DNA from 3 places in the Paraburkholderia sp. J10-1 genome. Region 1 is predicted to be linked to each of the others. Evidence: predicted binding sites of a transcription regulator. Region 1 holds the regulator's gene; each other region holds the start of a gene.
The links. Region 1 encodes LexA, which represses DNA repair genes until DNA is damaged. Its sites were predicted from a motif close to ACTGTATNNNNATACAGT; they were not measured.
Positions count from the first base shown of each region.

Region 2: a site for LexA is predicted at 8,222-8,239, ahead of dinB (DNA polymerase IV). Genes of this name have one in related genera too.
Region 3: a site for LexA is predicted at 5,205-5,222, ahead of imuA (translesion DNA synthesis-associated protein ImuA). Genes of this name have one in related genera too.

Region 1 covers NZ_CAJMYW010000012.1:159,093-169,509, forward strand. Annotated here, with positions in the region: gene U5A65_RS30170 (permease) at 1-296, shown strand, start outside; gene U5A65_RS30175 (hypothetical protein) at 401-823, shown strand; gene U5A65_RS30180 (ABC transporter permease) at 869-1,705, opposite strand; gene nodI (nodulation factor ABC transporter ATP-binding protein NodI) at 1,748-2,662, opposite strand; gene U5A65_RS30190 (universal stress protein) at 2,996-3,466, shown strand; gene U5A65_RS30195 (DUF2939 domain-containing protein) at 3,548-4,255, opposite strand; gene U5A65_RS30200 (hypothetical protein) at 4,373-4,750, opposite strand; gene lexA (transcriptional repressor LexA) at 4,805-5,455, opposite strand; gene U5A65_RS30210 (sulfate ABC transporter substrate-binding protein) at 5,758-6,807, shown strand; gene cysT (sulfate ABC transporter permease subunit CysT) at 6,950-7,849, shown strand; gene cysW (sulfate ABC transporter permease subunit CysW) at 7,846-8,826, shown strand; gene U5A65_RS30225 (sulfate ABC transporter ATP-binding protein) at 8,829-9,884, shown strand; gene U5A65_RS30230 (CysB family HTH-type transcriptional regulator) at 9,987-10,417, shown strand, end outside.
Region 2 covers NZ_CAJMYW010000002.1:1,182,209-1,192,625, reverse strand. Annotated here, with positions in the region: gene U5A65_RS12120 (LysE family translocator) at 1-190, shown strand, start outside; gene U5A65_RS12115 (YodC family protein) at 289-576, opposite strand; gene U5A65_RS12110 (carboxymuconolactone decarboxylase family protein) at 1,200-1,766, opposite strand; gene U5A65_RS12105 (aspartate aminotransferase family protein) at 1,882-3,228, opposite strand; gene U5A65_RS12100 (C45 family peptidase) at 3,257-4,336, opposite strand; gene U5A65_RS12095 (MurR/RpiR family transcriptional regulator) at 4,536-5,396, opposite strand; gene U5A65_RS12090 (gamma-glutamylcyclotransferase family protein) at 5,511-6,026, opposite strand; gene U5A65_RS12085 (DUF429 domain-containing protein) at 6,151-6,801, opposite strand; gene U5A65_RS12080 (H-NS family nucleoid-associated regulatory protein) at 6,869-7,612, opposite strand; gene U5A65_RS12075 (hypothetical protein) at 7,804-8,022, shown strand; gene dinB (DNA polymerase IV) at 8,380-9,540, shown strand; gene U5A65_RS12065 (AraC family transcriptional regulator) at 9,676-10,417, shown strand, end outside.
Region 3 covers NZ_CAJMYW010000013.1:8,264-18,680, forward strand. Annotated here, with positions in the region: gene U5A65_RS30400 (error-prone DNA polymerase) at 1-2,733, opposite strand, end outside; gene U5A65_RS30405 (DNA polymerase Y family protein) at 2,768-4,366, opposite strand; gene imuA (translesion DNA synthesis-associated protein ImuA) at 4,275-5,120, opposite strand; gene U5A65_RS30415 (NAD(P)/FAD-dependent oxidoreductase) at 5,421-7,043, opposite strand; tRNA gene U5A65_RS30420 (tRNA-Pro) at 7,207-7,283, opposite strand; gene sixA (phosphohistidine phosphatase SixA) at 7,466-7,930, shown strand; gene U5A65_RS30430 (GNAT family N-acetyltransferase) at 8,156-8,974, shown strand; gene ppx (exopolyphosphatase) at 9,060-10,417, opposite strand, start outside.

The DNA.
Region 1 (10,417 bases):
CGCATATCGGCCCGGAAGTGACGAGCAGCCTTGGCTGGATCGTCACCTTCGCCGTGGTCGGCATGCTGTTCGTGATCCCGACGGCCGGCGAGGTCCCCATCATTCAGGCGATGCTCGCGCTCGGCATGGGCGTGGGGCCCGCGGGCGCGCTCCTGATGACGCTGCCGCCCGTGAGCGTGCCGTCGTTCGCGATGCTGGCGGGCTCGTTCCGGCCGCGCATGCTGGCAATCGTCGGCACGACGGTGGTGTTCTTCGGCATCGTCGCGGGGCTCGCGGCGGTGACCCTCGGCTTCTAGGGACGTCGCGACGAGGCAGTCGCCATGCGTTCAGCGTTGGCATTCTTGTAATACGCGGGCGGTTCGCCGTCCGCCACGGAGCGGGCCTCGGCCCGAAAACCAGCATGGCAAAGCAGAAAACCAATCCGAAACTCGAGCAGGCGCTCACGCGCGGCGACCTCGCCATCCGCCAGGCCAATTCGGCCCGCGCCACCGCAGTGCTGCGCGCGCTCGGCAAGATGATCGTCGAGGCTTCGGCCACCATCGGCGTCGAAGCGGACACCTCGATTCCCGACGGCGATCGCATTTACGACCCGGCCGACGGTCTGTGGCCGCAGTCGCTGCTGGTTTCGCTCGATGGCCCGGTGGAGGAGTCGGACCCGGAAGAGATCCGCACGGTGCGTTTGCTCGCCCAGACCCAATCGACGATGTTTCGCGTGGAATGGCATCGCGCCGACGGCAAGATCGGCCGCCAGGAAGGCGGCCCGTTCGCGACGGTCGCGTTTATTTCGGACGTCGATATTCCCTGGGGAGACGACGAGGACTGAGTGCCTCGCGATGCCTTGGCGTGCCTTAATGTGCTTAAACGTCCTTCAATGCATCATGCGCCGGCGAAACAGCACCGAAGCGATCGCGAACGGCACCACCACGTAAATCGCGAGCACGAGCAGGTGCAGCCCGGCCTGCTCGACAGGCCGGTCGAGCATGGCGGGGCGGATCAACGCGACGGCGTGCGCGAGCGGCAGCATCAGCGTGATGTGCTGCGCGGCCGCGGGCAACTGTGCGATCGGGAAGAACACGCCCGAGAGCAGCAGCATGGGCGTGAGCACGAGCGTTTGATAGAACATGAAGAAGTCGTAGGACGGCGCGAGCGCGGTGACGATCATCGCGCAGCTCGCGAACGCGAGGCCCGCAAGCGCGATCACGGGCAGCGCGAGCAGCATGGAAGGAAAACTCGCGTAGCCGAGCAAACCGGCCACCACCATGATCGCCGCGCCCGAGAGCATCGACTTGCTCGCGGCCCACATGACTTCGCCTAGCACGACGTCGCCAAGCGTGAGCGGCGTGTGCATGATCGCCTCCCACGTGCGCTGCACGTGCATGCGCGAGAAGCCCGAGTACATTGACTCGAAGCTCGCCGACATCATGACCGAGGACGACACCGTCCCCGCCGCGAGAAACGCGATGTACGAGACGCCGTCGACGTGCCCCACCATCAGCCCAAGCCCGAAGCCGAGACCGAAGAGATAGATCATCGGGTCGGCGAGATTGCCGAACATCGACGCAAGGGCGAGCTTGCGCCAGACCAGATAATTGCGCCGCCACACGGCGATCCAGTGCGTGGCGTTCGAAGGCAGCGCGGCGCGCGGCTCGCGCATGGGCGCCTGGGTGGGGCGCGAGGGCGTCGGGTTGTTGGTGCGTGTCTGCATGGTGTCCTTGGCGATTCGTATGCCGCCGTCAATCCTGCCGCATTAATCCTGCATCTCGCGGCCTGTGAGCCGCAGGAACACGTCTTCGAGATTCGCGGGCCGGTGCAGGTAGCGTAGATCCGAGCGGTGGCGCAGCTTCGCATGCACGGGCGCGGGGTCGTCGACATAGCAGAATAGCGTCTCGCCGCTGATCTCCGTGCGCTTCGCATCGGCTGCAAGCTCGTCGCGCAGCGAGACCGGGTCCGGGCCGTACACCTCGATCACATCGCAGCCGATCTCCGATTCGATCAGCGCCTTGGGCGCACCCTCGGCGATCTTGCGGCCTTCCTCGATCACGCAGACGCGATTGCAAAGTCGTTCGGCCTCCTCCATGAAATGCGTGGTGAGGAGAATCGTCTTGCCGCGCGCGAGCAGCGAGCGCAGCCGCTCCCAGATCAGATGCCGCGCCTGCGGGTCGAGGCCTGTCGTGGGCTCGTCCATCACGAGCACGTCGGGGTCGTTCACGAGCGCGCGCGCCAGTGTGAGACGGCGGCGCATGCCGCCCGAGAGCTCACCTACGCGCGCATCGGCTTTGCTTTCGAGGCGCGCGAATTCGAGCAGCGGCGCGACGAGGTCACGCGTTTCACGCGCGGACAAGCCGAAGTAACGGCCGAACACGAGCAGGTTCTCGCGCACGGTGAAGTCGGGGTCGAGATTGTCGAACTGCGGCACGACGCCCACGCGCTGGCGGGCGTGACGCGCGCGAGCGGGCACCGGCTCGCCACACAGGCTGATGCGACCCGCATCGGGCGAAACGATGCCGAGCAGCATGCGCAGCGTCGTGGTTTTCCCAGCACCATTGGGGCCGAGCAGCCCGAAGCATTCACCGGGGAGGACGTTGAACGACAGGCCGTTGACGACCGTCCTGTCTCCGTAATGTTTGATGACCTGCTCGAATTCGATGGCGGGTGCGGACATGGACCAGTTGAACGTGAGTCGAACGGGTGTCGCGCGAGGCGCACGCAAGAGCGAACGCAAAAGCAAACGAACAATCGCGCGAAACAAGGCGGCCCATTTTAGTGCATTGCTGCGTGGCGGGTTGGGCGGCGCTTCCAGGCCGTTCGACGTGGCACGAGGCGAATGCATGTCGCGGCAAGCATCAGGCCATGCACAAGAGGTGTGCGTTGCCTAAGACGCATCTGGCGGTTTTCGATGCCCACCTGGCGTTTTCCAGCCCTTGCGTGTGGAATTGCGGCGCACCATCATGAGAATCGCACAGCCTGCAAATCACGCGGGCGGGGAGAATCGATCATGGCGAGCTACAAAAAAATTCTGCTCTGTTACGACGGCTCGCGCGAAGGCCGCAAGGCACTGCGTTGCGGCGCCGACCTTGCGCTCGATCTGCAGGCGGAAACGCATCTGCTCTCGGTTGTCGACATGCGCTCGACGATCGCGCAGAGCGCGGGCCTGCTGACCGATGTGGCCTGCGGCCGCTTCGAGGAAACGGCGCGCGAAATCCTTCAGGAAGGCGTGGACTGGCTAACCGAGCGTGGCGTGCGCGCCCAGGGGCACTTCGCGTTCGGGCATCCGATCGACGAAATCGCAAATCTGGCCAACGAACTGAATGCCGACCTCGTGGTGGTGGGTCACCGCTGCCGCACGGGGCTTTCGCGCTGGTGGATGGGCGCGGGCAATACGCCGCTGCTCGACCGCGTGTCGTGCAGCATTCTCGTGGCGTGTTCGTCGGCGGCTGAGGAAAAACAGCAGCAAGCCGCCGCTTAGTTGATCGAGCGGGATCAAGCAGGACCAAGCGGGCCGGTTCGCACGGAACCGGCCTGTTTCCGTTTTCGCTCCCAATCTGTCTCAGTTCGAGACGTTTCCTTCGTCTAGCTCGACCGCTGCGAGCTTCCACGAGAAGAGCCCGTGACGCTGCAGGATGGCGGCATAGTGCTCGCCCGTATTGCCGCGCTCCCACGTGAGCGCGAATTCATTGAGGCCGCGATAGCCGGCCGTGGTGACCGGCCGAGCCTCGGGCGCGGGATTGCCCGACGCCGCTGGGGCCGGTGACGGCGCCGATTGTGCCGATTGCGCCGATTGCGCCGATTGCGCCGATTGTGCCGATTGCGCGGATTCTGCCGATTGCTCGCTGGACTCCGTCGGCGGCGGCGCGTGCGGCCGGTCGCCAGGCTTGCCTGTCGGCGGCATGCCGCTCAGCAGGGCGGCCACGCCTTCTGGCGTTGCGTAGGCATCCACGAGCGGACTGATCAGTGCCGCACCAATCACGGCGCCGAGGATCAGCAGCGGATTGCTGCTGTGTTGCCCTTCGATGCGCCGATGCAGCATCTCGCCAACCTGCTGTTTGAGGCTCAGGCGCAGCGCAGGGTAATCGACGTACTCGTTGAGCGTGGCGGCGTCGCGAGCGTCGGCGGCGGCTTTCATGTGTTTCACCGCGATATAGGGCGACGCATACGCGTAGCCAAGCGCGCCAACAATCATGGCGAGCGCAACGGTGATCGCTACGGGCTTCTTCCAGCCTTGGGTTTTACGAGGGGTTGAGGGAGATTCCGTCATCGGCATAGGACAAATCGTTCAAACAGGGTGTTGACCGCAAACTTGATTGAACGATCCCGACCGTAACCTCTTCTCACATTTGAGCCGCGTATTGGCGAATTCGCGCTCGATTCGACCTTACTTCGCCAGCGCTGCAGGCAGGTCGCTGTGCTGCTCCGCGATGCAGCGGTCGATCGCACGGCAGACCGCGTCAACCGTGCCGACGAGAATGAGCCGCGACTGACCTTGATAGACCCGCACCGGCGCGCGGCGCATGGGCTGCTCGGTGTTGAGCGTGCTGTTGAGCGACACGCGCGCAAACGCCGGCTGGGCCGAGGGCAGCGCCGGCAGGTCGGCCGTGCTGGCGGCCACCATCTCTGGCGAGTCTTCGAAGAGCGAGCCGCTCAGTGCGGCGGCCGAGTCGCGCACCTCGCGCACCGCGCAAGAGGCGATTCCACGGAGGTGGCGAAGACGGCCGAATTGACGGAAGGGCAGCAAGCGGGCAAGGCGTTCCATGACTCTCTCCAGGTAGTGCGTAAACTCAGCGCACAACGCGCGCAGACGGATTGCTTAGAATTCGGTGGGGCGGATCAGGCCAACCGCGATGCCTTCCAGCGCGAATTCCGCGCTGCCAGCCTCGACAAAAATATTGTCGTAATCGGGGTTCTCGGCGATCAGTTCGAGCCCGTTCGAACGGCGCTTCAGCCGCTTCACGGTGACGTCGTCGCCAAGGCGCGCCACGATGATTTGCCCGTCTTTCGCTTCGGCCTTCTTCTGCACGGCGAGCAGGTCGCCGTCGAGAATGCCGGCGTCGCGCATGGAAAGGCCGCGCACTTTCAGCAGATAGTCAGGGCGGCTCGAGAACAGTGCCGGGTCGCACATGTAGTTCTGCGAGATGTGCTCCTGCGCGAGGATCGGGCTACCCGCTGCGACGCGGCCAACGAGCGGCAGTGAGAGCTGCATGATGCTCGGGTGCGGGAGCGTGAACTGGTGCGGCAGGTCGTCGGGCCCCGGCATGAGGCGGATGCCGCGCGAGGCGCCCGCAGCCAGTTCGATCACGCCCTTGCGCGCCAGCGCGCGCAGATGCTCCTCCGCGGAGTTGGCCGAGCTGAAGCCGAGTTCCGCCGCGATCTCGGCGCGCGTGGGCGGGAAGCCCGTGCGTTCGATCGCCCGGCGAACCAGATCGAAAACCTGCTGCTGTCGTGCGGTGAGTTTGGTCATGGCGCCACTGTATGTTTGAACAGGTAACTGTATTTTTATACAGTACTCGCCACTTTTCAAGTGTTACTTGAAGTTCGTCAACTGAGCGTTGCTATCAGGCCGTTTTCCCGCGTTTGTGCGGACGAAATCGCGCTCTAGCAGCGACTTCCTCTGTCCTTACCACTTTTGCGTATTAAAAAATGAGAAAACATCATTTTTAATAATGTAAGCGGATCGCTAGACTGGCCTCCATCGTTAGCTGCAATTCGCAGATGCGCACGGATGAGCGCGAACGAGCACACACGAAAACGGAGAACAGATAGATGGGCACGACACATACGGGGCGCGCAGGCTGGCTGAAATCACTGGCGGCAAAACTGGTTATCGGCGTTGCGCCGCTCGTCGCAGTTGCGGCGATGGCGCCCGTGGCCGCTCATGCGGACACGTCGCTGCTCAACGTCTCCTACGATCCGACGCGCGAGCTGTATCAGGACATTAACGAGGCCTTCATCAAGCAGTGGAAGGCGAAGACGGGCGAAACGCTCACCATCAAGCAGTCGCACGGCGGCTCGGGTGCGCAGGCGCGCTCGGTGCTCGACGGCCTGCAGGCCGACGTCGTGACGCTGGCGCTCGCATGGGACATCGACGCGCTCGCCAACAAGGGCATCGTTGCGAAGGACTGGCAAAAGCGCTTGCCCGACAACGCCTCGCCGTACACGTCGACGATCGTGTTTCTCGTGCGCAAGGGCAACCCCAAGCACATCAAGGACTGGGACGATCTGACGAAGCCGGGCGTGTCGATCGTCACGCCGAATCCGAAGACCTCGGGCGGCGCGCGCTGGAACTATCTCGCGGCGTGGGCCTATGCGCTGCACCAGCCGGGCGGCAACGAGCAGAAGGCCAAGGACTTCGTCTCGAAGCTCTATAAGAATGCAGGCGTGCTCGACTCGGGCGCGCGAGGCGCAACGACGAGCTTCGTGCAGCGCGGTATCGGCGATGTGCTGATCGCATGGGAGAACGAAGCATTCCTTTCGCTCAAGGAATTCGGCCCGGACAAGTTCGAGATCGTGGTCCCTTCGGTGAGCATTCTGGCTGAGCCGCCGGTTGCGGTGGTGGACAAGGTCGTCGAAAAGAAGGGCACGCGCAAGGAGGCCGAGGCCTACCTGCAGTTCCTCTATAGCGAAGAGGGCCAGGAGATTGCCGCGAAGAACTTCTACCGTCCGCGTTCGGACAAGGTCCCGGCGGCGCTCACGGCGAAGTTTCCGAAGCTGAAGCTTTACACGGTCGACGACACGTTCGGCGGCTGGACCAACGCGCAGAAGACGCATTTCGCAGATGGCGGCGTGTTCGATTCGATCTACCAGCCGCAGTAAGTCACGCAACATCGCTGCACCGCAGTACCGGTTGGCAGTCGATCACGACGCAACCGCATAACAAAGAAGCGCGCCCACGGGCGCGCTTTTCGGCGCCGCCGGCGAACCCGGCAAGCGCGCAACCCATGTCTGGACGATGAGCATGACAACGTTTCGATTGCGCAAGCCCAGTGCGCTGCCGGGCTTCGGCGTGACGCTCGGCATCACGGTGGCTTACCTGAGCCTCGTGGTGCTCATTCCGCTTGCCGCCACCTTCCTCAAGACGGCGACGCTCGACTGGAGCCAGTTCGTGCGCGCCGTGTGGTCGCCGCGCGTGATCGCGTCGTACCGGCTCACGTTCACGGCCGCGCTCGGCGGGGCGCTCATCAACGCGGTGTTCGGGTTCCTGCTCGCGTGGGTGCTCGTGCGCTATCCGTTCCCGTTCAAACGCGTGATCGATGCGCTCGTCGATCTGCCGTTCGCGCTGCCGACGTCCGTCGCGGGCATCTCGCTCGCCGCCGTGTACGCTGGCAATGGGTGGATCGGCCAGTTCCTGGAACCGCTCGGTCTGAAGATCGCGTTCACGCCGCTTGGCGTGCTCGTCGCGCTGACCTTCATCGGCTTGCCGTTCGTCGTGCGCACGGTGCAGCCGGTGCTCGAGGACTTCGAGCGCGAGCAGGAGGAGGCCGCAGCGTGCCTTGGCGCCTCGCGCTGGCTCACGTTCCGCCGCGTCGTGCTGCCCGCGGTGCTGCCGGCGCTGCTCACCGGCTTCGCGCTCGCGTTCGCGCGCGCGCTGGGCGAGTATGGCTCGGTCATCTTCATCGCCGGCAACGTGCCGATGAAGTCGGAGATCACGTCGCTTCTCATCATCACGAAGCTCGAACAATACGACTACGCCGGCGCGACCGCGCTTGCCGTGATGATGCTCTGCGTTTCGTTCGTCATGCTGCTTCTCATCAACTCGCTGCAGTGGTATTTGCAACGCCGTACGAGCCGGGGCGTTTCGGCCGGCAGCGCGCCGAATGCCGTGGTGGGCGCAACCGTCGCGGGAGGTGCGCAATGAGCACGCTGCCGCAACAACGCAGCACGCGCCGGCCGGATCCGGTCACCGAAGCGCCGTGGGTGCGCTGGCTCCTGACCGGCATCGCGCTCGCGTTTCTCGCGCTCTTTCTCGTGGTGCCGCTCGTTGCCGTGTTCTGGCAGGCGCTTTCGAAGGGCATTGGCTTCTACTTCACGTCGCTCGTCGACCCCGACGCACTCTCCGCGATCAAGCTCACGCTGATCACCGCGGCGATCGCGGTGCCGCTGAATCTGGCCTTCGGTCTCGCGGCTTCGTGGGCGATCGCGAAGTTCGAGTTTCGCGGCAAGGCGCTGCTCACCACGCTGATCGACCTGCCGTTTTCGGTCTCGCCCGTGATCTCGGGTCTCATCTATGTGCTGCTGTTCGGCGCGCAGGGGTGGCTTGGGCCGTGGCTCGAAGACCGTAACGTGCAGATCATCTTCGCGGTGCCGGGCATCGTGCTGGCCACGATCTTCGTGACATTCCCGTTCGTTGCGCGCGAGCTGATTCCGCTGATGCAGGCGCAAGGCAACGATGAAGAAGAGGCCGCGCACGTGCTGGGCGCCTCGGGCTGGCAGATGTTCCGCCGCGTGACGCTGCCCAATATCCGCTGGGGCTTGCTGTACGGCGTGATTCTTTGCAATGCGCGCGCGATGGGCGAGTTCGGTGCGGTTTCGGTGGTGTCGGGCCATATTCGCGGCCAGACCGATACGATGCCGCTGCACGTCGAGATCCTTTACAACGAGTACAACTTCGCGGCGGCGTTTGCCGTGGCATCGCTGCTCGCGTTGCTCGCACTCGTCACGCTGGGCCTGAAGCTGCTCGCGGAGCGCCGTCTTTCGGCGCAACTGCGCAGCGCCGATGACATTCCCGCCTACGCCGGCCCGCAAGCGGTGGCCGTGCAACACGCTTCACAACACGCGACAGATCACGCAACGGCGCGCGCCGTGCGCCAACCGATTCAAGTAGGGGAGCAGTAACCATGGGCATCACCGTCAGCAATCTGCACAAGCGCTTCGGCGACTTCACCGCCCTCGACAACGTCTCGCTCGACTTTCCGCCGGGCGAACTGGTTGCGCTGCTCGGACCTTCCGGTTGTGGCAAGACCACGCTGCTGCGCGTGATCGCGGGCCTTGAATACGCCGACGCGGGCCAGGTCGTGCTGCAAGGCCAGGACGTGGGCGAGGTGGGCGCGCGCGAGCGCCAGGTGGGCTTCGTGTTCCAGCATTACGCGCTGTTCCGCCATATGACGGTGTTCGAGAACGTGGCGTTCGGCCTGCGCGTGAAGCCGCGCGGCGAGCGGCCCTCGGAGGCTGTGATCCGCGAAAAGGTGCATGAGCTGCTCAAGCTCGTGCAGCTCGACTGGCTTGCCCAGCGTTACCCGTCCGAACTGTCGGGCGGCCAGCGTCAGCGCATCGCGCTCGCGCGCGCGCTCGCCGTGGAGCCGAAGGTGCTGCTGCTCGACGAGCCGTTCGGCGCGCTCGACGCCAAGGTGCGCAAGGAATTGCGCTCATGGCTGCGCCGCCTGCACGACGACCTGCACATCTCTACGATCTTCGTCACGCACGACCAGGAAGAGGCGCTCGAAGTGGCCGATCGCATCGTGGTGATGAATCATGGGCATGTGGAGCAGGTGGGCAGCCCGCAGGACGTCTATGATCATCCACAGACGGCTTTCGTCTACGAGTTTCTCGGCGCCGCGAACCGGCTGCGCGGCAGTGTGGATGCACGCGGCTTCGTGGCCGAAGGCGCGGCGCAGCCGATCTCGGTGCACGCGAGCTTCGAAGGCCCGGCGCTCGCCTATGTGCGTCCGCACGACCTCGTGCTGCACCGCGAAGCGAGCGAGCATCGCGACGGCATCGTCGTCGACGTGCGCCGGGTGGTGACGCTGGGCGGCTCGGTGCGCGTGGAGCTGGAAAGCCGCACCGGCGGCGCGCTCGAAGCCGAGCTCGACCGCGAGTCGTGGCGCGCGCTCGGGCTGACGGTGGGCCAGGGCGTGACGGCGGTGCCGCGCGGGCTGCGCGTTTTCCCGGCTTAGATTCCCGGCTTAGACTCGCGGCTTAAATCGCGGCGCAATGCGCGTTACAGTGCTCACATCGACAAAAACGAACAATCGGTCAGCAGTCCCGGAGAGAAGACCATGAATTTTCAGCAGTTGCGTTTCGTGCGCGAAGCCGTGCGGCAGAACATGAACCTGACCGAAGTGGCTAACGTGCTGTACACGTCGCAGTCGGGCGTCTCCAAGCAGATCAAGGATCTCGAAGACGAGCTCGGCGTGGACATCTTCATTCGTCGCGGCAAGCGCTTGACGGGCCTCACGGAGCCGGGCAAGGCGGTGCATCAACTGATCGAGCGCATGCTGCTCGACGCCGAGAACCTGCGCCGCGTGGCGCGCCAGTTCGCCGACCAGGACAGCGGTCACCTCGTGGTCGCGACGACGCACACGCAGGCGCGTTACGCGCTGCCGAAGGTCGTGCACCAGTTCCGCGAAGTGTTTCCGAAAGTCCACCTCGCGCTGCGCCAGGGCAATCCGCAGCAGATCGCGCAGATGATCATCAACGGCGAGGCCGA
Region 2 (10,417 bases), on a different contig from region 1:
GCAGTCCATCGTGCTCGGCAGCGTGCAGATCGCGCTTTCGATCAGCGTGAACGCAGCCGTTGCCATGACGGCTGGAACGATTGCAACGTTTCTCGGCGACCGACCGGGCTGGCTCAAGCTTCAGCGCTGGCTCATGGGCACGGTGCTGGCCGGGCTCGCCGTGCGTATCGCCGCCGAAGGCCAGCGATAAAGCAAACGGCCGGGCGCCTCTGGCCCGGCCGCAATTTCGTACGTGTCTGGCGCGCCTGCCGCGCGTTTGCGCGCCTGCAGGTCAGCCTGGGTCTGGCGTCAAATCCCGCCGAGGGCCCTTCCGCCGGCCGGGCTGCGCATTTTGACGAATGCCGCGGGAATCGAGCGGGGTTCGATTTGCACCATGTCCTGGGCGAACATATCCTGGCGCAGTTCGCCATGCTCGTCGAACCACTGGCAGATCAGCCAGTGACCGCTGGCAAAGCCAACCGGACCGGCATACATGACGGTCATGCGCGGACCGCCCGATTTCAGGGTGACAACGTCGCCAATTCCGGCCATGGCAGCGAGCGGCTTTTCGGCTACGTCGATGGTCGTATCAAGCATGATGTTCCCCGTTAAAAAAGTCGCACAGAGAAAAAAACCGGTGGGTTAGCGCCCCCGGCTCCCTACCGCCCTTTCGATAATGAGTATGGGGCGGTCATTAATGAGTTTCGCAAGACTAACAACTCGAATTAATGCGTGCAAGCGATTTTCATAACACCTGCTGAAAACCCTGTTATTCGCTGCATGGCAAAACACCGCCCAATCCTGCTTCGCACAATTTACACGGAAAGCCGGCCATGTCTGGCAAAAGCTACCGGGCAGGGCTTCCCCTTCAAACAGTCATATTATTTCGCATTCGCGACTGGAAAATGCCGCGTCGCAACTGCAATAAATATGGCAAGCCAGCAACTGGATTAACGATTACGTCCAAAAAATGAACGCCCGGGTGGCACGAGTGGAAACGTTTTCTGTATCAATAAACCGTCCGTTCGATTAATCCCCCTGCTGTGCCAGCGAACCTTGGCGCTCGAGAGTGAATCCTCATGTTTTAGCCGATGGATACCGAAAATTATGCGGCTGAAATACGGCTGTCACTTAACTGGAATTGCAGTGCAGTGCAAAAAAAAGCCCCATCCGAGAAACCGGATGGGGCGGCGCGTGTGCAGTGCGCGGTCGGGCCGCGCTTATTCCGCGAACGGCAGTGTCGTCTGGCCCTCGGCGCGCATGCCGAAGACGTTGAGCGTCATCGCGACGAGCGCGTAGTAGCCAAGCAGCCCGACCAGGTTAATCGTGGTTTCGTGGCCAAAGCGCTCCACCGCGCGCGCGTACGTTGCGTCGGAAACGCGCTTCGCGTCGTACAGCTCGGTCGTGAAGGCGTGGATCAGCGCGTCATCGGGCTCGTCGAACTGCGGTGTCGCGCCCGTGCGGATTTGCTCGGCCAGCGCCTCGGGCACGCCCGCCTTCAGCGCGATGGGATAGTGGATGTACCACTCGGCCTGCGCCTGCCAGCGTGCGGCCGTGACGAGAATCGCCAGTTCCGAGAGGCGTAGCGAGAGGCCCGTCTGATAGCGGCAGAACGCACCCAGGCGTTGCGCATGCTGCGCCAGTTCCGGGCTGTGGATCCAGCCGAGGAACGGGCCGTTCAGGTTGCCGCGCGGACCGGAAAGGATCTCGTCCAGCACGGCCTTCTGCTCTGGCGATGCCTGTGCAGCGTCGAAGGCGGGAAGCCGTGAAAGCGGGTTTTGCGTCATCGATGGACTCCGTTGGAGGTCATGGCCTGCCGCGCGCGACCGCTTGCGGTCGCAGCGCTTGCGGTGGGCGTGAGCGGCGGACAGTTAGTTGCACATCAATCAGTGACGGCAAAGCTTACGCCGGGCGTGCCGCACCCGTCGTGTCGAGCGCACCATCGACCGCGGCGGCAAGCCGCTCGACGATCGTGTCGATGTTCTGTTCGGTGCAAATAAACGGCGGCGCCAGCAGCACATGATCGCCGTTGCGGCCGTCCACGGTGCCGCCCATCGGGTAGACCATCAGGCCGCGCGCGAACGCATCGCGCTTGATCGCGGCGTGCAGCTTGAGCGCCGGGTCGAAGCTCGCTTTCGTGGCGCGGTCCTTCACCAGCTCGACGCCCACGAACAGGCCGCGGCCGCGCACGTCGCCCACATACGGATGGTCTGCAAAACGCTCGCGCAATCCTGCGCGCAGTTGCTCGCCGCGGGCGAGGACATTGTCGAGCAGCTTTTCCTCGGCGATCACGCGCTGCACTTCGAGCGCCGCCGCGCATGCCGTGGCGTGGCCAAGATAGGTGTGGCCGTGCTGGAAGTAGCCGCTGCCGCCCACGATCGTTTCGTAGATCCGCTGGCTCACGAGCGTCGCGCCGATCGGCTGGTAGCCCGCGCCCAGGCCCTTCGCGATCGTCAGCAGATCCGGCGAGACGCCGTCTTCTTCGCAGGCGAACAGATGTCCGGTGCGACCCATGCCCGACATGATCTCGTCGAGGATCAGCAGCACGCCGTAGCGGTCGCACACTGCGCGGATCTTGCGGAAGTATTCGCGCACGGGCGGCACTGCGCCGGCCGTTGCACCCACCACGGTCTCCGCAACGAAGGCCGCGACCGTGTCCGGGCCAAGCTCGAGAATCTTCTGTTCGAGTTCGTCGGCAAGGCGCTGCGCGTAGGCCTCGTCGGCTTCGCCCTCGTGGCGTTCGCGGTACGCGTAGCACGGGCTCACGTGATGCGATTCGATCAGGATTGGCAGGAACGGCTCGCGGCGCCACGCATTGCCGCCGATCGCGAGCGCGCCGAGTGTGTTGCCGTGGTAGCTCTGGCGGCGCGCGATGAAGTGGCGGCGCGCAAGCTCTCCCCTTTCCACGAAGTACTGGCGCGCGAGCTTGAGCGCGGCCTCGATCGCCTCCGACCCGCCCGACACGAAGTACACATGGTCGAGCCCCTTGGGCGCGGCGGCAATGAGATGTTCGGCCAGCTGTTCCGAGGCTTCGGTCGTGAAGAACGAGGTGTGCGCGTACGGCAGTTGTTGCGCTTGCCGCTTGATCGCCTCGATCACGCGCTGGTTGCTGTGGCCCAGGCACGAGACGGCGGCGCCGCCGCTCGCGTCGATGTAGCGCTTGCCAGTGGAATCGATGATTTCGATGCCCTCGCCCGCCACCGCGACGGGTAGGGTTTGCTTCGGCATTCGATGAAACACCTTGGTCATATGCGTCCTCGATGAAGTCCGTGAATGATTAACGGGTCGCGCCGTCTGCATGGCGCGCGTTCGAATCGATAAAGACGTCGAGCACGCGCTCGCCGCCCTGCCAGACGCCGAGCGCCACGCCGCGCGGTTCGACGCGCATGCAGGCAGTGGCGAGCGTGTTTTCGTCGTCCGGGTCGTGCGGGTCGTCGCGGAAAATCGGCAGGCCAGCGCCCGCGCGGTCTTGCAGTGCCTGCACGAACGCCGCGCTGTCGGGCTGCGTGCCAAGCGCGGGCAACAACTGGGCGAGACGGACCTGGCGATCACGCGACGATTCGGTGACGATCTGCGACTCACGCTCGCAGCCCGCGTGGATCAAGTGATTCGCATGGCCCGAGGGCGTGCTCACTTCGTGCACCGAAGCGCGCTGCGCGGTGGCTTCGACGCTATACACACGCACCTCGCCCGCCTCGTCTGTCCCGCCGATCGTGTGGTGGAAGCCGCTCGCTCGCGGCGTGTCGCGCAGCAGCGCGAGCGCGTCTGCCAGCGTCGCGCAATCGAGCACGGCGCGCGCGAGGATCATGCGCGGCACACCCACGCGCGGCTCGCGAATGCGCACATTGTTGATCGCTTGAGCAAGCCCCGCACGCGTGGCCGCAAAGGTATGTCCCGGCAGCGAGCCCGGATAGTAAAAGCTCACGAAACCGGGCTTTCCTTCCGGCTCGACCTCGACCACACTGCAGCGGCCGCGCAGCCAGGGGTCGCCGTCTTCGTTGTGCGCAATGAGGCCCGCGGCAGGCGTGCGCGCTGCAAGCGTCGTGCAGCCGTCCGGCGCGTTGTGGATCAGCTCGCCGCGGCAATTCCAGAGGAACAGGTCGTCTGCGGACCAGTCCAGCGCCTGTGCCATGGCGTCGATTTCCGCGACATAGGCCGGGAAATGCTGTGTGGCTGCGGCGCGCAGTTGCTGCGCGAACGCACTGCCGCGCCAACGGCTCACCGCCTGCCAGGCGCTGCTTTGCGCCATATAGTCGGCAAAGATAGGCTTCACGTGTGCGCCGAGCTGCCGCCCGATCGCCTCGGGCGAGCCAGCCGCCCGAATGGCCGGCCCCCGGAGGGTGTTTAGTTCCTGCATCGGTTTTCTCGCTTCGCTACCGCGATGGGTCTTCGGATAGTGTGCTTTATACGCCCCAACAACATATGTTGTCAATTTAAATATAAATCACAACAAATGCGATACAAACGGATAAAACAAGGCCGGATGCCGTTTTGCGACGGCATCCTCCTGCGGAAAAGCGAGTGTGAAAGGGTGCGGAAATGCCGGAGCGGCGCGCTCAGGGCACGTAAGCGCCGCGGGCGTTCAACGTACGCTCGACCTGCTCGAGCTGCGCGATCGCACCCGAGCCTTCGAGTGCCAGCAGATGGGCGACAAGCGACTCGGCCAGCGCCGTCGCCGCCACGAGCGAAGGGAAAAACGACGGGCTTTCGTGCGTGAAGATCAGCGCCTTGTCGGCGTTCAGCGCAATAGGCGAGACGGCACTATCGGTAATCGCGATCAGGCGGCTGCCTTTGGCAAGCGCGGCCTCGGCCACGCGCACCGCCTCGACCGAGTACGGTGCGAAGCTGACAACAATCGTTGCGCTGTCGCGCTCGATGCCGAGCAACTGCATCTCCAGTGTTCCCGCCTCGCCGCCGAGCAAGGAGACGGAAGGCCGGAACAGGCGGTAACCGTAGACGAGCCCGAACGCCACCGCATAGCACGAGCGGAAACCCGCCACATGCACGTGTTTCGCGCGGCGCAATACACGCGCCGCCTCGACCATCGAGCGTGTGTTGTGAGCAGCGCTCGCCTCCAGATTGTGCTGCTGCGCCACGAGCAGGTCGCGCGCGAGACCGTCCTTGGCGCTGCCCGCCACGAGTGAGCGCGCCCGCGAGGAAAGCGGCTCAGGCCGCGTTCGCACCCGCGCGACGAACAGGTCCCGCAGCTCGTTCCAGCCCGGAAAACCCAGTTGCTGGGAAAGCCGCACGAGCGAAGCGGGCTGCACGTTGGCGCGCTCGGCCACCTTGCGCATGGACGAGACGGCCACCTCGTCGGGGTGGTCGAGCAGAAAGGCAGCGCCGGTCTGGAACTGCGGGCTCAAGTCGGAGAAACGCGCGCGAATCAGCGCGGCGAGCTGGTCGAAACTGTCTGGCATGCGTCGCTCGGGCAGTGGGTGACAACAAATGTTACCACTCGTGTTGCCAGTTGTTGCAAGTCGGGACAGATTGGTGAGCGGCAAAGGAATTTTGCCGAATCGGCCGCTGCTTAATTAACTCGCCGAGTAAGTCCGAAGCTCCGCCTCAGTTCGAACCAGGTCGGGGTCGTCGATGGAGACAACCGCTTCGATTGCCCGCACATAATCTTCAGGCAGGTTCGCCTCCTTTGCGCCTACCAATACATGATGCTTGTACCAGTGGTATGGCAGCAGACCCGGTTGCTTTTTCGTGGCGACGTAGGTCAGTGCATACACTCCGCCAATCGCGGTCTCCACCCGAATACTTAATGGTTCGTAGCCCTTCCCCGCTCCCTCGAATGTGTCGAGCGCCTCTCGTTCGCTATGCACCACCGAGAAAATGACGCCATAGACTCTGTCACCAGCGTTTCCTGTGTGCTCACAATCGCATTTGCCAGAGCCGTCCTTTTTGCTCAATTTGTCGAACGCGAGTTTGTAGCCCGTTACGAACCCCGTGGTGACCACCTTCGCTGACGGCAGCCTCGCAGCGAGGCGTCGTACCGACATATTGGAGCCGTAAGCGAAATAAGAAAATTCGTTGCTCGAGTTCATTGCTGTGATTGCCCTCGTGACAATTGCAGCTCAGCAAGAAGAACACGGTGCCCATGTAGCTCAAACCGACCCTTCTGCTTCCGAAATGAGTTCGCAGCACGGTGCAAAGATGTACACGCCAGACTCATTGGTGGCGCTTATTTAAGGCAAGCGCAACCGGGACATGAATATAACCGCCTTCCGTGTCGCCGTACGCGTACGTCTGCCCTTCGATCAGGTATCTCGCGCACAGTGCACACAGTGCGGCATCGAAGTCGTCGATAGACTTCAATCCTGAGGCGTCGATTTTCGCGCTTTCCAGTACTTTGGGTCGTTGCCAGCGCTTTTGCCTCGCGGACGTTCCCTCCTTGCCCCGGAGCGCACAGGTCACGGCATGGGGAAACGTTTCGAAGCTGACACGCCCGCCTTCGAATTTGCGAGATGCCAGCAGCGGCCAGGTGGAAGAGAAGACTTCGTAAATCTGCTCTCCGTTGAACATCCACCGGTAGAAGCGACTCGAGTTCTCATCTGCCCGCCTTCGAGTTGGCGTGGCAAAGGAAAAGATATGTTGGCGCGCGAGTTCCCTTTCCGCACGCCGCCCTTCGCCTTCAACGCCCCACCGGCAAGGAGCGTCTATTCCAACGGCCTGAACGTCGTACTCAAGACACGCCTGCAGCATCTGCTGAGGAGTTTTCGCATCCGGAGGCCGGAACGCTCGACTGCCATCCAGAATGACTAGATGGCAGCCCTTTTTGTCTCCGCCCACATCGATGCCAGCGACCGTGCATGTGTTCAAGCGGTCCCCGCCACGCGTAACAAGCGTTGAACCGGGCTGTAAGCATGCTTGCAGCCCGGTGTGTCACTTAGGCTGCGGCGGCCGTGCCCGCACCTTCAGCAGCCGCCTGAGGCGCGGTAACTTCGACAGGCGCCGCCACTACGAGCTTCGGCGCTCGCACTTTTCGCGCGACGGGTGACTTCGCTGCTGCGCCGTTCCTCGCAGCAGCCTTGCGTGCCGGCGCTGCCTTCTTCGCAGATACCTTCCTGGTTGCCGTGCTCGTCTTTGCAGCAGCCTTCTTCGCTGTCGGCGCCTTGGCCGGCTTCGCAGCAGGCTCGGCCTTTTCAATCAGGAACTTCGACCGGTCCTTCGCGCCGGCGAGCCATGCCGGTGCGGTGCCACGACCAGACCACGTCGCGCCGGTTTTCGGGTCACGATATTTCGGCGGCTGCGGTCCACGCACGTAGTTACCCGCCTTAGGCGCTTTCACAGCGGCAGCCGATTTCGGTGCTGCATCGGCAACCAGGAACTTGCTTCGGTCCTTTGCCTTTGCAATCCACGCGGGAGCACGACCATGGCCAGTCCACGTCGCGCCAGTTTTGGGATCGAGATACTTCGCAGCGGACGAACCCTGCTTCGCCGTAACCGCTTTTCCCGGTTTGCGGCCGCGACGCTTGCCGACGAATGCCTCAATTTCGGCAAGCGTCACGGCATGCTTGTCCATCAAACCGCGAATCTTTTCGAGTACTGCCGTCGATTTCGTTGTCGCCAACGATTCTGCCTGAGCCTGCAACTTTGCGATTCGTGCCTGAATTGATTGGAGTGTGGCCATTCGTGGTTTTTCCTTTGATGAGATAGTTTTTCCCACTATGCCACATCGGACGACGAATACAACATTTGGTACCGAATTACTTTGCGTTCAGCAGTGAGAAACATTACTGTCTATTTCTGACCCGCTCGCAACGCCGCGTCCGAATCAGGCTGGTGAGTGAATTGGGTGCGACACCGACGTTTGGACAAGATATGGAAAGAGAAATATACAAGGGATATGTTTTGTGGGGCCACGCTATCGCGCAACAATCGGAGATCCTCACGCCTGAACGCTATGCGGGGAGCGGCACGGTGACCCGGGACAACAAACTCATCAACGCTTCAGGCGTTCTGGATTTGTTTAATTCCGAGGATGCTGCGCAGGAGGCAGGACTCGCATGGGCACGTGCCTGGGTGGATACCAACGGATAGCGCCAATCGTTGCGCAACGATAAAAACCCACGCCTGCCCGGCGTACTTCGCCCCTCCACTTCAATCCATCCCGTTCTTACGCGTTATTCAGAATCGGCGGCGTGCGCGAATTGATCATCGAAGCCCCTTTGCGCGACACAACCAGGATTTTTTCCCACTGAAAGAAGTTAGCGGTACAGCCGGAAGCATGCGGTAGAATACTGTGCAAACATACAGTACTATGGCGCAGTGAGTGCGCGGCTTGCCGAGCTTCCGACCGTGAACTTCGACTGGGAAAAAAGATGAACAATCGTGCGGGCACTGCGTTCCGGCGCAAACACTCAAGGACCGCCCGGACAATTCCACAGTAGTTGCAACGTGACAAGCCACCGCACACGCCGCATTGCGCATCTCGACATGGACGCTTTTTATGCATCCGTCGAACTGCTGCGCTACCCCGAATTGCGCGGCAAACCGGTCGTAATCGGCGGCGGGCGCAATGCGGCACCAGAAGTCCTGCCCGACGGCACGCGCCGCTTTGCGCGACTGCGCGACTATGTGGGCCGCGGCGTGGTCACGACTTCGACCTACGAAGCGCGCGCCCTCGGCGTTTTCTCCGCGATGGGCATGATGAAGGCCGCACAACTCGCGCCCGATGCCATCCTGCTGCCTACGGACTTTGATTCGTACCGGCGCTATTCGCGCCAGTTCAAAGACGTGGTGCGCACGTTCACGGACCAGATCGAAGACCGGGGAATCGACGAGATCTACATTGACCTCACGGGCATCGAGGGCGAATCGAGCGAACTTGGAAACCGGATCAAGACGGCCGTGCACGAAGCGACCCGCCTCACTTGCTCTATCGCCATCGCACCGAACAAGCTGCTCGCAAAAATCGGCTCGGAGCTCGATAAGCCGAATGGTCTCACCATACTCACGATGGACGACCTCGAGTCGCGCATCTGGCCGCTTCCGGCAAAGAAAGTGAATGGCATCGGCCCGCGTGCAAGTGAACGCCTGGCGAGCCTCGGGATCGGAACGGTCGGTGAGTTGGCCTCGGCTGACCTCGGACTATTGCAGGAGCACTTCGGGCGCACGTACGCCGCGTGGCTGGCCAGAATCGCCCGAGGCCTCGACGATCGCGCCGTCGTGGTTTCCTCCGAGCCAAAGTCCATGAGCCGGGAAACGACGTTCGAGCGTGACATGCATGTCGTGCGCGATCGTGCGGTCCTGACGCCGGCGTTGACACGCCTTTGCGAACGGGTTACCGAGGATCTTCAGCGCAAAGGGTACCGTGGCCGAACGGTAGGCCTGAAAATCAAGTTCGCCGACTTCAAGATCGTCACTCGCGACCTCTCGCTCACCGAACCGGTGGCAGATGTCGTGGCTATCCGGCGAGCTGTCGGCGAATGCCTGAAGCGCGTGTCGCTGGATCGGAGGATCCGCCTCATCGGTGTACGCATTGGCTCTCTCGAGCGCGCCACGGGTACTGCATCCGCCGCCGTGCCGACGCAGGGCGAGTTGCCTTTCGATTGCTGACGCTCGATCGCCGGCGTTCGATCGATCCGAAACAGGCCTTTTTCGAACAATTCACTACGGGCAGAATTTCGGTTAGATTCTCAAAGCGTCTATTCCAGAAGACTTTCAGGCACATTTCAGCAAAGACTTCTTCGCATGAGCTCGCGCGTACCCACGGTCGACGTCTTCCGTCCATTTGAACATGGCATTGCCCACAATCATTTCAGTGTGCAGGGCGAACCGCCGGAACGTCGCTTGCTCGCCTGGCGGGATCGAGTGGGCCATCTCATTGACGTGGTGCCCTCGCTATCCGCTCTGGAGAAGCCGTTTCAGGCCTCAATTGACCGCTATGCGGTGAATAACCTTGTATTTACGGATTGCCGGTCGGACCTGCTTGTGCTCGAACGCTCTCAGGCACGGATTTCGACAGACCGGGTACGCGACTTCGTCTTCCATGTGTTTCTGGAGGGTGGCGTTGAGAACGTGGTCACGCGCACCGCGCAGCGCGACAGCACTCCTGCGCCCGCCAGCATTCTTGCGCTCGATCTGAACCAGGCGATTCGAATGCAGCGCCAGGCATGCAGGGTAGTCACGTTTTTCGTGCCGGGCGAGTTGGTGCAAAAGGTGTTTCCTGATCCGGAAGCCATCCATGGCCGTGTGCTTCACGCGTCGATGCCACTTGTGCCACTGATTACCGAACACGTTGCGGCGCTCAGTGGGAGAATCGCAAGCCTGAGCGCCGCGGAGGCGGACGGCGCCATACGCGAGGCGGCGGAACTGCTTGTCGCAGCGTTTGGACGGCAAGCGGGCCTGAACGGCGACACTCGTGCGGCAGCCCGGGCGGCGATGTTCGCTCAGGTACGGCGCTATATTCAGGCGCACCTGACTGAAAGCGACC
Region 3 (10,417 bases), on a different contig from region 1:
CGCGCCGTCCATGAACCTGTGCCGCCGGCCGCCGCGCTTGAGCGTGCCGCGCAGCAACAGCGCAGCCGCGCCCAGCAGCGCGCGATACCGCAGCACCTCGGCATGGCGCACGCGCAGCGCCCCGGCATCGAGCCGCTCCCCCGGTGCGCCGCGCCGCTCCAGCACCGACGCCCAGTCGCTCAACGCGATATCGGGCGCACGCACCTGCACGCCGTGACGCTTCGCATCCTGCACGAGCTGCGAAGGCGAATAAAAACCGAGTGGCTGACTGTTCAGAAGTCCTGCCAGAAATGCCGCGGGCTCGTAACGCTTGAGCCACGAGCTCGTGTAGACGAGCAGCGCGAAACTCGCCGCATGGCTTTCCGGAAAGCCGTAGTCGCCGAAACCCTCGATCTGCTTGCAGATGCGTTCGGCGAACTCCAGCGAGTAACCTTTCTTGAGCATGCGCTGCGTGAGATCCGCCTGATACGGACGCAGATCGCCGTCGCGCCGCCATGCGGCCATCGCGCGGCGCAGCTTGTCGGCCTCCTCGCCGGTGTAGTCGGCGGCGACCATGGCGAGATGCATCACCTGCTCCTGAAAGATCGGCACGCCGAGCGTGCGCTCGAGCACCGGGCGCAATTCCTCCTTCGCGTACGCCACCGCTTCGTCGCCATGCCTGCGCTTGAGGTACGGATGCACCATGTCGCCCTGGATCGGCCCCGGCCGCACGATCGCCACCTGAATCACGAGGTCGTAATACGTGCGCGGCCGCAAACGCGGCAGCATGCTTTGCTGCGCGCGCGACTCAATCTGGAACACGCCGACCGTATCGGCTTTGGCGCACATGCGATACACCGCCGGGTCCTCGGCGGGAATGTCCTGCACGCGCATCTCCGGCAACCCGCGCCTTAGCGCCACGAATTCGAGCGAGCGCCGGATCGCCGAGAGCATGCCGAGCGCGAGCACGTCCACTTTCAAGAGCCGCAGCGCGTCGATATCGTCCTTGTCCCACTCGATCACGTAGCGGTCCTTCATCGCCGCGTTTTCGATTGGCACGAGCCGCGAGAGCTTGTCGCGCGCGATCACGAAACCGCCCACGTGCTGCGAGAGATGGCGCGGAAATCCACGCAGCTCGCGCGTGAGACGAATGAGCTGCTGCGTGACGTGCGAGTCCGGCGAAAAGCCCGCCTCCTCCAGATGGCGCGCGATCGAATCGGGGCCGTCCCACCACTGATGCGCGCCCGAGAGCTTTTCGACGAGCGCATTGTCGAGGCCGAGCGCCTTGCCCACGTCGCGCAGCGCGCTGCGCGAGCGATAGGTGATGAGCGTCGCGGCCAGCGCGGCGCGGCGCGTGCCGTACTTGCGGTAGATGTACTGAATGACTTCTTCGCGGCGCTGATGCTCGAAGTCGACGTCGATGTCGGGCGGCTCGTTGCGCGCACGAGAGAGAAAGCGCGCCACGAGCATGTTCATGCGCACGGGGTCGATCTCCGTGATCTTCAGGCAATAGCAGACCACCGAGTTGGCCGCCGAACCGCGCCCCTGGCACAGGATCTTCTGCTCGCGCGCGAAGCGGACGATGTCGTGCACCGTGAGGAAGTACTTCTCGTACTTCAGCTCGTCGATGAGTTCGAGTTCCTGTTCGATCTGATTGCGGCGCTTGTCGTTCAGGCCGTCGGGCCAGCGCTCCAGGGCGCCCTTCATCACGAGCTTGCGCAACCACGTTTGCGGGGTTTCGCCGGGCGGCACCAGTTCCTCGGGATATTCGTAGGCCAGCTCGCCGAGCGAAAACGTGCAGCGCCGCGCGACGTCGAGCGTCGCGTCGAGTGCCTCGCGCGGATAAATCGCACCAAGGCGCACGCGCGAGCGCAGATGCCGCTCCGCATTCGCCTCCAGCGCGCGCCCGCAGGAAGCCAGCGGCTTGCCGATGCGAATCGCGCTCAACGTGTCCTGCAACGGCTTGCGCGAACGCGCGTGCATCAGCACGCCGCCAGCCGCGACGAGCGGCAGGCCGCTTTCCTGCGAGACGTGGCGCAGCACTTCGATCTGCGTGTCGTCGCCGCCGGTTTGCCAGAGTTCGAGCGCGAGCCACGCGCGTTCGGCCGCGAAGCCCGCGAGCCAGTGCGCGGCGCGCAGCGTTTGCGCGAGCGTGGCCGTGCGCTGCGGCACGAGCAGCAGCACGCAGTCGCGCAAGTGCTTCAGATGCTCGAAGTCCGGATCGGGCTCGGTGAAATCGGCGGGATGCACGCGATAGCTGCCCTTCGCCGCACGCGAGCGCGCGAGCGTGATCAGCTCGCACAGATTGCCGTAGCCTTCGCGATTCGTTGCGAGCGCAACGATCGTGCAGAACGGCGCGCCATGTTCATCGACGAGATTCAGCTCGCTGCCGATCAGCAAATGCAGCGACGGTTCGAACGGGCCCAAGGCCGCGGCGGCGGAGTTGCCGCCGCGTTCGCGGGCCTCGCGCACGGCTTCGTCATGCGCTTTCTTGCGCGCCTCGTCGTATTCGTTGAGCGCGCTCCAGGCGCGCACGACGCCCGCGAACGAGCATTCGTCGGTGATCGCAAGCGCACGGTAGCCGTGGCGGATCGCCTGCTCGACCAGCTCACCCGGGCGCGACGCGCCGTGCAGGAAAGTGAAGTTGGTGAGGCAGTGCAGCTCCGCGTAGTCAGGCAACTGCGCGGACAACTGTGCAGGCGATTGCGCTGGCAACTGTGAAGGCGACGGCGCGCCCGTCCCGCTGGTCGACATGATTCCTGAAACCCGAATGAGCGACGAACAAGCGCTAGCCGAACAGGCCTTGCAAATACCACTGGCCGCCAATGCGCTCGCGATACAGCCAGAACATGCGGCCCTGGTCGTCGGCGGCGACGTAGTAGTCGCGCCCGACGCCCTCGCCGTCCCACCAGCCGGACTCGATGCGCTCGGTGCGTGTGAGCGTCTTCAGCGGCCGTCGATAAACCGGGCGGTCACCGCGCGTCGCGAGCTTGAGCGGCTTTTCGAGCAGCCACGCCGGACGCGGCTGGGCCGGCAGCGGCACCTCGGGCAGGTCGAAGGCGCTTTGCACGGGCGCGCTCGCGTCCGCTTCCTGCTGCGGCTTGCCTGCCTTGCGCGGCTTGCGCGCACGCTTGGCGCCGCTCTCGCGGTAAGGCCGCGCCGACATCGCCAGCTCGGGCCGATGATCGTCCTCGACGAAAAGCTGCAGCACGTTCTGCTCGCCAAGCCGCGCGCCGATGCGCTCGAAGAGCTGCCCGAGCGATGCTTCGGCGGCCTCGGCCATCGGAAAGAGCGTGTCGGTGGGTGCCGCGTATTCGCTCACCTGCGAGGCGACGAGCGCAAGTCCAATGACGGGCGCGGCAAGCTCGGTCTGATTCAGGCGCTCGCGCAGCAGCCACAGCAGATGCTCGGCGTCGCGCGAAGGCGACGCCCACGCGATCGCGAGCGTCGAGGTGCGCGGCGCATGCCGCGAAGCCAGTTCGTGCTCCAGACGCAATTCGAAGCCGCTCAACGCCGCGTGCTGCGCGGCAAGCCAGCCGGCCAGCTGCATCACGAGCCGGCGCGCGGCAAAGAGCAGCGCCTCGGCGCTCTCCACGCGCGCCTGCAATTCGAGCGCCGCGTGAAACGACGGCGGCGCGGCGAACCAGACACGCGGATCAGGCGCTTCGCCGCGCGCCTGCGCGAGCCAGCCGAGCACGCCGTCGCCGAAACGCCGCACGATGCCCTCGCGCGGCAGCCGCCGCAGATCGCCGAGCGTCGCGCAGCCGATCTGCGTGAGCGCGTGGTCGTGCTGCGCGGCGAACGGCGCAAGCGTGACCGGCAGCGAATCGAGCACGCGCGCGAGCGTCGTTTCCTTGAGCACGTGCCAGCGGCGCGACGAACGCGTGACGCGCGCCTGCGCGAGCGTCCACGCGCCCCACGCCGTGGGCGCGCAGGCGATGCGCGCGGTATGTCCGCAGCTGGCCACCGTCGCCGCAACCTTCCCGAGCAGCGCGCGCACGCCGCCGAAAAGACGCAAACCCGAGCCGACTTCGAGCAACAGTGTGTGCGACTGCGCGAACGACACCTTGGGCGTATAGGCGAGCAACGCGAGCGCGAGCGCCTCGAACGCACGGGTCTCGCGCGCCGGATCGGCTTCGAGCAGCACGAGCCCCGGCGCAAGCGCCAGCGCATGCGAGCGCGTGTTGCCGGGCTCGACGCCCAGGCGCAGCGCGTCGAGATCGGCGATCAGGATGCGCGTGTGGTCGGCGAGCGCGTAGCAGCGCGGCGCGCTGACGGCATCGGCATCGGCGCTTTCAGGCAGGCGCGCTGTTGACGGCGCCGGCGGCATCAGAGGTCTGACGGCCTCCAGCGGCAACAACGGCAAGGTGACGGCGATCCACAGCATGATTGACCCCGGGCCACGGCATGACGACGGAGGCTGCGTCCGGCTGGGGCAGCACCGCGTCCTGCAGCGGCAATGTAATGACGAGTGGCTGGGCGGGCGGCGGCCCGCGGCGCTTGAAGATATCGACGCAGAGCGCGGCAAGCTGCATCCATTGCCGCCGGTTCAGGTTCGCGTCGTCGGGCGGCGGCACCGGCGAGCAGGTCATGCGCAGCGGCGCCGGCGACGACTGGTTGCGCGCGGCGAGCGGCCGCACGAGAAACGCGAGCGCCTGCGAATCCTGGGCGGCGACCTGCAGACGGCGCACGGCGTCGGGGCGCGCTTTCGTCTGCCAGAGCAGCACGGCGCCCATGCCTTCCTGCTTGAGCGCCTGCTCGGCCACCCAGGCGGCCTCGTCTTCGGCCGCACGCACCCAGATCACGCGCTCGAGCGCGAGCCCCCACGCCTTGAGCGCGCAGGCGTACGGGCGCCATGGCGGCGCGACGAGCAGCACGTGCCGGCCCGCCTGTGCGGTAAGCGCGCGCAGCGCTGGAGCGACGAGCCGCATCTCGCCCACGCCGCCCTGCTCGACGAGCAGTTCGGTCAGGCTGCCTGCGGGCCAGCCGGCGCCGGGAAGCTGGGCGTCGAGCGGGGCGTGGCCGCTCGGCATCGAGCGCTCGCTGGCGTGCGCGAGCTGATCGCCTTGCCACACGCGGCTTTGCAGCCGGGGGGGCAAGTGCGCGGCGAGTTGCGCAGTGGTCTGGACGGCTGCTGCCATGGTTCGTAGCCTGGTTGATGGGAACGCTCCGCCCTGCCCGGCAGGAAATGGGGCATCGGCAAGCAGGAGGCCGGTTCGCCTCCACCTGTATATTTATACAGTATTTTATGGGATTGGAGGAAGGCGGGAAATGGGGGATTGATTACTCCCGGACGCTGGGGCTTACGTCCGGGGCAAACGCCGCTTAAGGCAGGCGAGTAGCGCGCACGCTGAAGGGCGCGCTGAGGGGGAACACTGAGGGACGAACTGGAAGACGAACTGCGGGACGCGCCGGCGCATCCCGCCCGTCGTTTTTCGCTATCAGGACGCGTGCGCCGACGTCAGACTGAGCGCCACGGCTTGCGCCACCTCGATGCCGTCGATGGCCGCCGAGTAGATGCCGCCGGCATACCCGGCGCCTTCGCCGGCCGGATACAGACCCTCGACGTTCACGCTCTGGTAATCGTCCTTGCGACGAATCCGCAGCGGCGACGACGTGCGCGTCTCGACGCCCGTGAGCACCGCATCGTGCATCGCGAAGCCTGCGAGCTTCTTGTCGATCTGCGGAAGGGCTTCACGGATGGCTTCGATCACGTAGTCGGGCAGCGCGGTGCTGAGATCGGTCGGATGCACGCCCGGCTTGTAGGACGGCACCACGGAGCCCAGCGACGTCGAAGGACGCCCGGCGATAAAGTCGCCCACGAGTTGCCCCGGCGCCTGGTAATTGCCGCCGCCGAGTTCGAACGCCCGCTCTTCCCATTTGCGCTGGAACGCGATGCCCGCGAGCGGGCCGCCTGGATAGTCCTCCGGCGTGATGCCGACGACGATGCCCGCATTCGCGTTGCGCTCGGCCCGCGAATACTGGCTCATGCCGTTGGTGACCACGCGGCCGGGTTCGGAAGTCGCCGCGACCACCGTGCCGCCGGGGCACATGCAGAAGCTATAGACCGAGCGGCCATTGTTCGCGTGATGCACCACCTTGTAGTCGGCCGCGCCAAGCTCCTTGTGGCCCGCAAACTTGCCGAAGCGGCTGCGATCGATCACCCCCTGTGGGTGCTCGATGCGAAAACCCAGCGAAAACGGCTTCGCTTCCATGAACACGCCGCGATCGTGCAGCATCTGGAACGTGTCGCGCGCGCTGTGGCCAACCGCCAGCACGACGTGGTCGCACGGCAGCGTCTCGCCGTTCGAGAGCTTGAGCGCGCGCACCTTGCCCTGCTCGATCTCGATGTCTTCGACGCGCGTTTCGAAGCGCACTTCGCCGCCCAGTTCGTGGATGGTGGCGCGCATCTTTTCCACCATGCTCACGAGCCGGAACGTGCCGATGTGCGGCCGGCTCAGATACAGGATGTCTTCCGGCGCACCGGCCTTGACGAACTCCTCGAGCACCTTGCGGCCGTAGTGGTTCGGATCCTTGATCTGGCTGTAGAGCTTGCCGTCGGAAAACGTCCCCGCCCCGCCTTCGCCGAACTGCACGTTGGATTCAGGGTTGAGCACGGACTTGCGCCACAGGCCGAAAGTGTCCTTGGTGCGCTCGCGCACGGCTTTGCCGCGTTCGAGGATGATGGGACGAAAGCCCATTTGCGCGAGGATCAGTCCTGCGAACAGGCCGCACGGCCCCATGCCGATCACCACCGGGCGGGGGCGCGTCGAGTGCTCTGGCGCCTTCGCGACAAAGCGGTAGGTCATGTCCGGCGTCGCCCCGCAATGCGGCTTGCCGGCGATCCGCTTGAGCACCTTCGCCTCGTCCTTGACTTCGATGTCGACGATATAGGTCAGCTTGATATCCGAGCGCTTGCGTGCATCGTGCGCACGGCGGAAGACGGTGTAGCGGACGAGCGCGTCTGCCGCTACGCCAAGTTCCGCGAGGCGTCCCCGAATCGCGGCTTCAAGATCGCTTTCGGCGTGGTCGAGGGGGAGTTTGACTTCGGATAAACGTAACATGGCTGCCAGGGTGCGATCGCCACGGGAAGTGTGGCCGATCCGTATTTTATAAGCTCGGCGGCTTTTCAAATGGAACGCGGCCGTACGACGAAACGCAAGCCAAGCGATGCGAGGAAAAAGAAAAGGGGCTACAGGCCAATGGCGTGTAACCCCTCGGTATTGCTGGTCGGAGCGATAGGATTCGAACCTACGACCCTCTGATCCCAAATCAGATGCGCTACCAGGCTGCGCTACGCTCCGACGAATCAGAGATTGTAGCGGTAGTGCCCCTGTGCCGTCAAATCCGCGTACGACACAGCGAAAAAAGCGAGACGAAATGCGATCCGCATCACGCGCTTGCCGCTCAGCAGCGGGGCGTGCACCATGTGAGCACACGCCGCACATGCACCCAATGAGCCAATGAGCTAACAAAAGGAGACGCCATGCACCTCATCCTCTGGCGCCACGCCGAAGCCGAAGATATCGCCGCCAGCGACCTCGCCCGCCAGCTCACCACGCGCGGGCGCAAGCAGGCGCAGAACGTCGCGCGGTGGCTGCGCGCGCGCCTGCCCGACGACGCCGTGATCCTCGCCAGCCCCGCCGCGCGCACCATCCAGACCGCCGAGGCGCTCACCGATCAATATCGCGTCGTGCGCGAACTCGCGCCCGATGCGAGCGTCGAGCAGGTACTCACCGCCGTGGGCTGGCCCAAGGGCCTCTCGTCCACGGTCGTGGTGGTCGGCCATCAGCCCACGCTCGGCGAGGTCGCGGCGCGCCTGCTCTCGGGTGGCACCGACTCGCGCAGCTGGGCGGTGAAGAAAGCCGGTGTGCTTTGGCTCGCCAGCCGCGACCGCAACGGCGACGATCAGGCCGTCCTGCACGCGGCCATCACGCCCGAGCTCGTCTAGTCCTCCGCCCGCCTCCACCTTCCACCGGGCCGCCTGCAGGCGGCCCTTCAGCGGTTAAACCGCAGTTCAACCGCGGTTTAACCGCGCCCGCCGCCCCGCCCATCCGGCGACCTCGCCCGTCTGCCTTACACCACGTCATCGAATCGTCATTGCGTTTTCATGGAAACGTAACCGCGTATTACTAAATTGCCGGGAAAGTTCTCTTACTTCCGACCAGGACGCCCCATGCGAGATCTGCCGACGCCCTCCCTGCCATTCGCCTCGACGTTGTTCGAGTCGAACCGACGCTTGCCGCGTGCCGAAGAAACGGTCACCGCGCAGCATCGGCTGCAGGTAGCCTGGGCTCGCACCGACGAGGAACTGCGCGAGGCCCAGCGTCTGCGCTACCGCGTGTTCGCAGAAGAAATGGGCGCACGCCTGACCGGCCCGGCCGGTCTCGACGTCGACGCCTTCGACTCGTACTGCGACCACCTGCTCGTGCGCGACCTCGACACGCTCAAGGTCGTCGGCACTTACCGCGTGCTGCCGCCGCACCAGGCGGCGCGCATCGGCCGCCTCTATGCCGAAAGCGAATTCGACGTCTCGCGCCTTGCGCACCTGCGCCCGAAAATGGTCGAGGTGGGCCGCTCGTGCGTGCACCCCGACTACCGCAGCGGCTCGGTCATCATGTCGCTGTGGGGCGGTCTGGGCGGCTATATGCAGCACAACGGCTACGAGACGATGCTCGGCTGCGCGAGCGTCGCCATGGCCGACGGCGGCCACTACGCGGCGAACCTGTACTGCGCGCTCGGCGCGAACGCGCTGACCGCGCCCGAGTATCGCGCCTTCCCGCACACGCCGCTGCCCGTCGAGGAACTGCGCACCGGCGCCCCCGCCGTGCCGCCGCCGCTCATCAAGGGCTATCTGCGCCTCGGCGCGAAGATCTGCGGTGCGCCCGCCTGGGACCCCGACTTCAACACCGCCGACTTCCTCACGCTCTTCCGCCTTTCGGAGATCAACGAGCGTTACGCGCGCCACTTCCTCGGCGAAGCCGTCACGCGCTAAGTCCCCATTCGCCCTTCAGCGGGCGAAAAAAAAGCCCGGCTCATTGGTGAGCCGGGCTTTTTTTTACCAGCGAAGCGCGCAGCGCTCACTCCTCCGTATACACCACGCGATACGGAATGCCGATCTTGCCCCATTCGGCCGCTTCCTGAACGAGGTTGTAATCGGTGAGCGGATTGTTCTGGACCCACGAGTTGGGCAGCAGCACTTCGTAGCCGTTGCCCTCCTGCTCCACCGTGATGTGCGGCAGACCGACGTCGGCGCGGCGGCGCGTGAGCAGTGCGGCCAGACGCAGGCAGAACAGCAGCGGCCACTCCACATCGCGCGCTTGCGAGAGCTTGCCGAGCTTGCCCACGTGGCCGAGCACGAGCGCGGCAAGGCGCGCCTGGTCGGTGCGCGAAAAGCCGGGCATGTCCGCGTTGCTGGCGATGTAGGCCGAGTGCTTGTGATACGCGCTGTGCGAAATGGACAGACCGATTTCGTGCAGCGACGCCGCCCACGTGAGGAACATGCGGTTCTCTTCGCGGCGCTCCTCGTCGGGCTCCTCGAACTGGTCGTAGAACTTCACGGCCAGCTCGCCGATGCGCCCCGCCTGCGCGCGATCCACGCCGTAGCGGCGCATGAAGCCTTCCACCGTGACCGTGCGCATGTCCTCGTGCTGCGAGCGGCCCAGCAGGTCGTAGAGCACGCCCAGGCGCAGCGCGCCGTCCGTGGTGTCGACGTAGTCGATGCCCAGCTCCTCGAACACCGCGATCATGATCGAGAGACCGCCCGCCAGCACGGGAATGCGGTCGGGCTTGAGCGCGACGAGCTTGAGCCGGTTCACGTTCTCGGCCTTGATGAGCGCGCGCTTCAGGCGCTCGAGGCCGCCACGCGAAATGCCGTGCGTAATGCCGGGATCGTTGAAGCCGTTCGCCTCGACGAGTTCCGCGAGCGCGCGCGCCGTGCCCGACGAGCCGATCGCCTGGTCCCAGCCGGTCTTGCGATAGTCGGCGGAAATGATCTGGATTTCGCGCGTGGCCGCGAGTTCGGCCTGGCGCATGGTGTACTCGTCGACGTTGCCCGAGGGGAAGAACTGGCGGCTATGGCTCACGCAGCCGATATAGAGGCTTTCCATGCGGATCGGCGTGTAGTGCGCGCCGATGATGAACTCGGTCGAGCCACCGCCGATGTCCACCACGAAGCGCTTGCCGGCGCTCGCCGGCACCGAGTGCGCGGCGCCCGCGTAGATGAGACGCGCTTCTTCGCGGCCCGCGATCACTTCGATCGGAAAGCCGAGCGCCGCTTCCGCCTCGGTGAGGAACTCGCGCGCGTTCTTGGCCACGCGCAGCGTATTGGTCGCCACCGCGCGCACCTGGTCGGGATGGAAGTCGCGCAGCCGCTCGCCGAAGCGCTTGAGCGCGTCCCAGCCACGCACCTGCGAGGCGCGGTCGAGCAGCTTGTCCT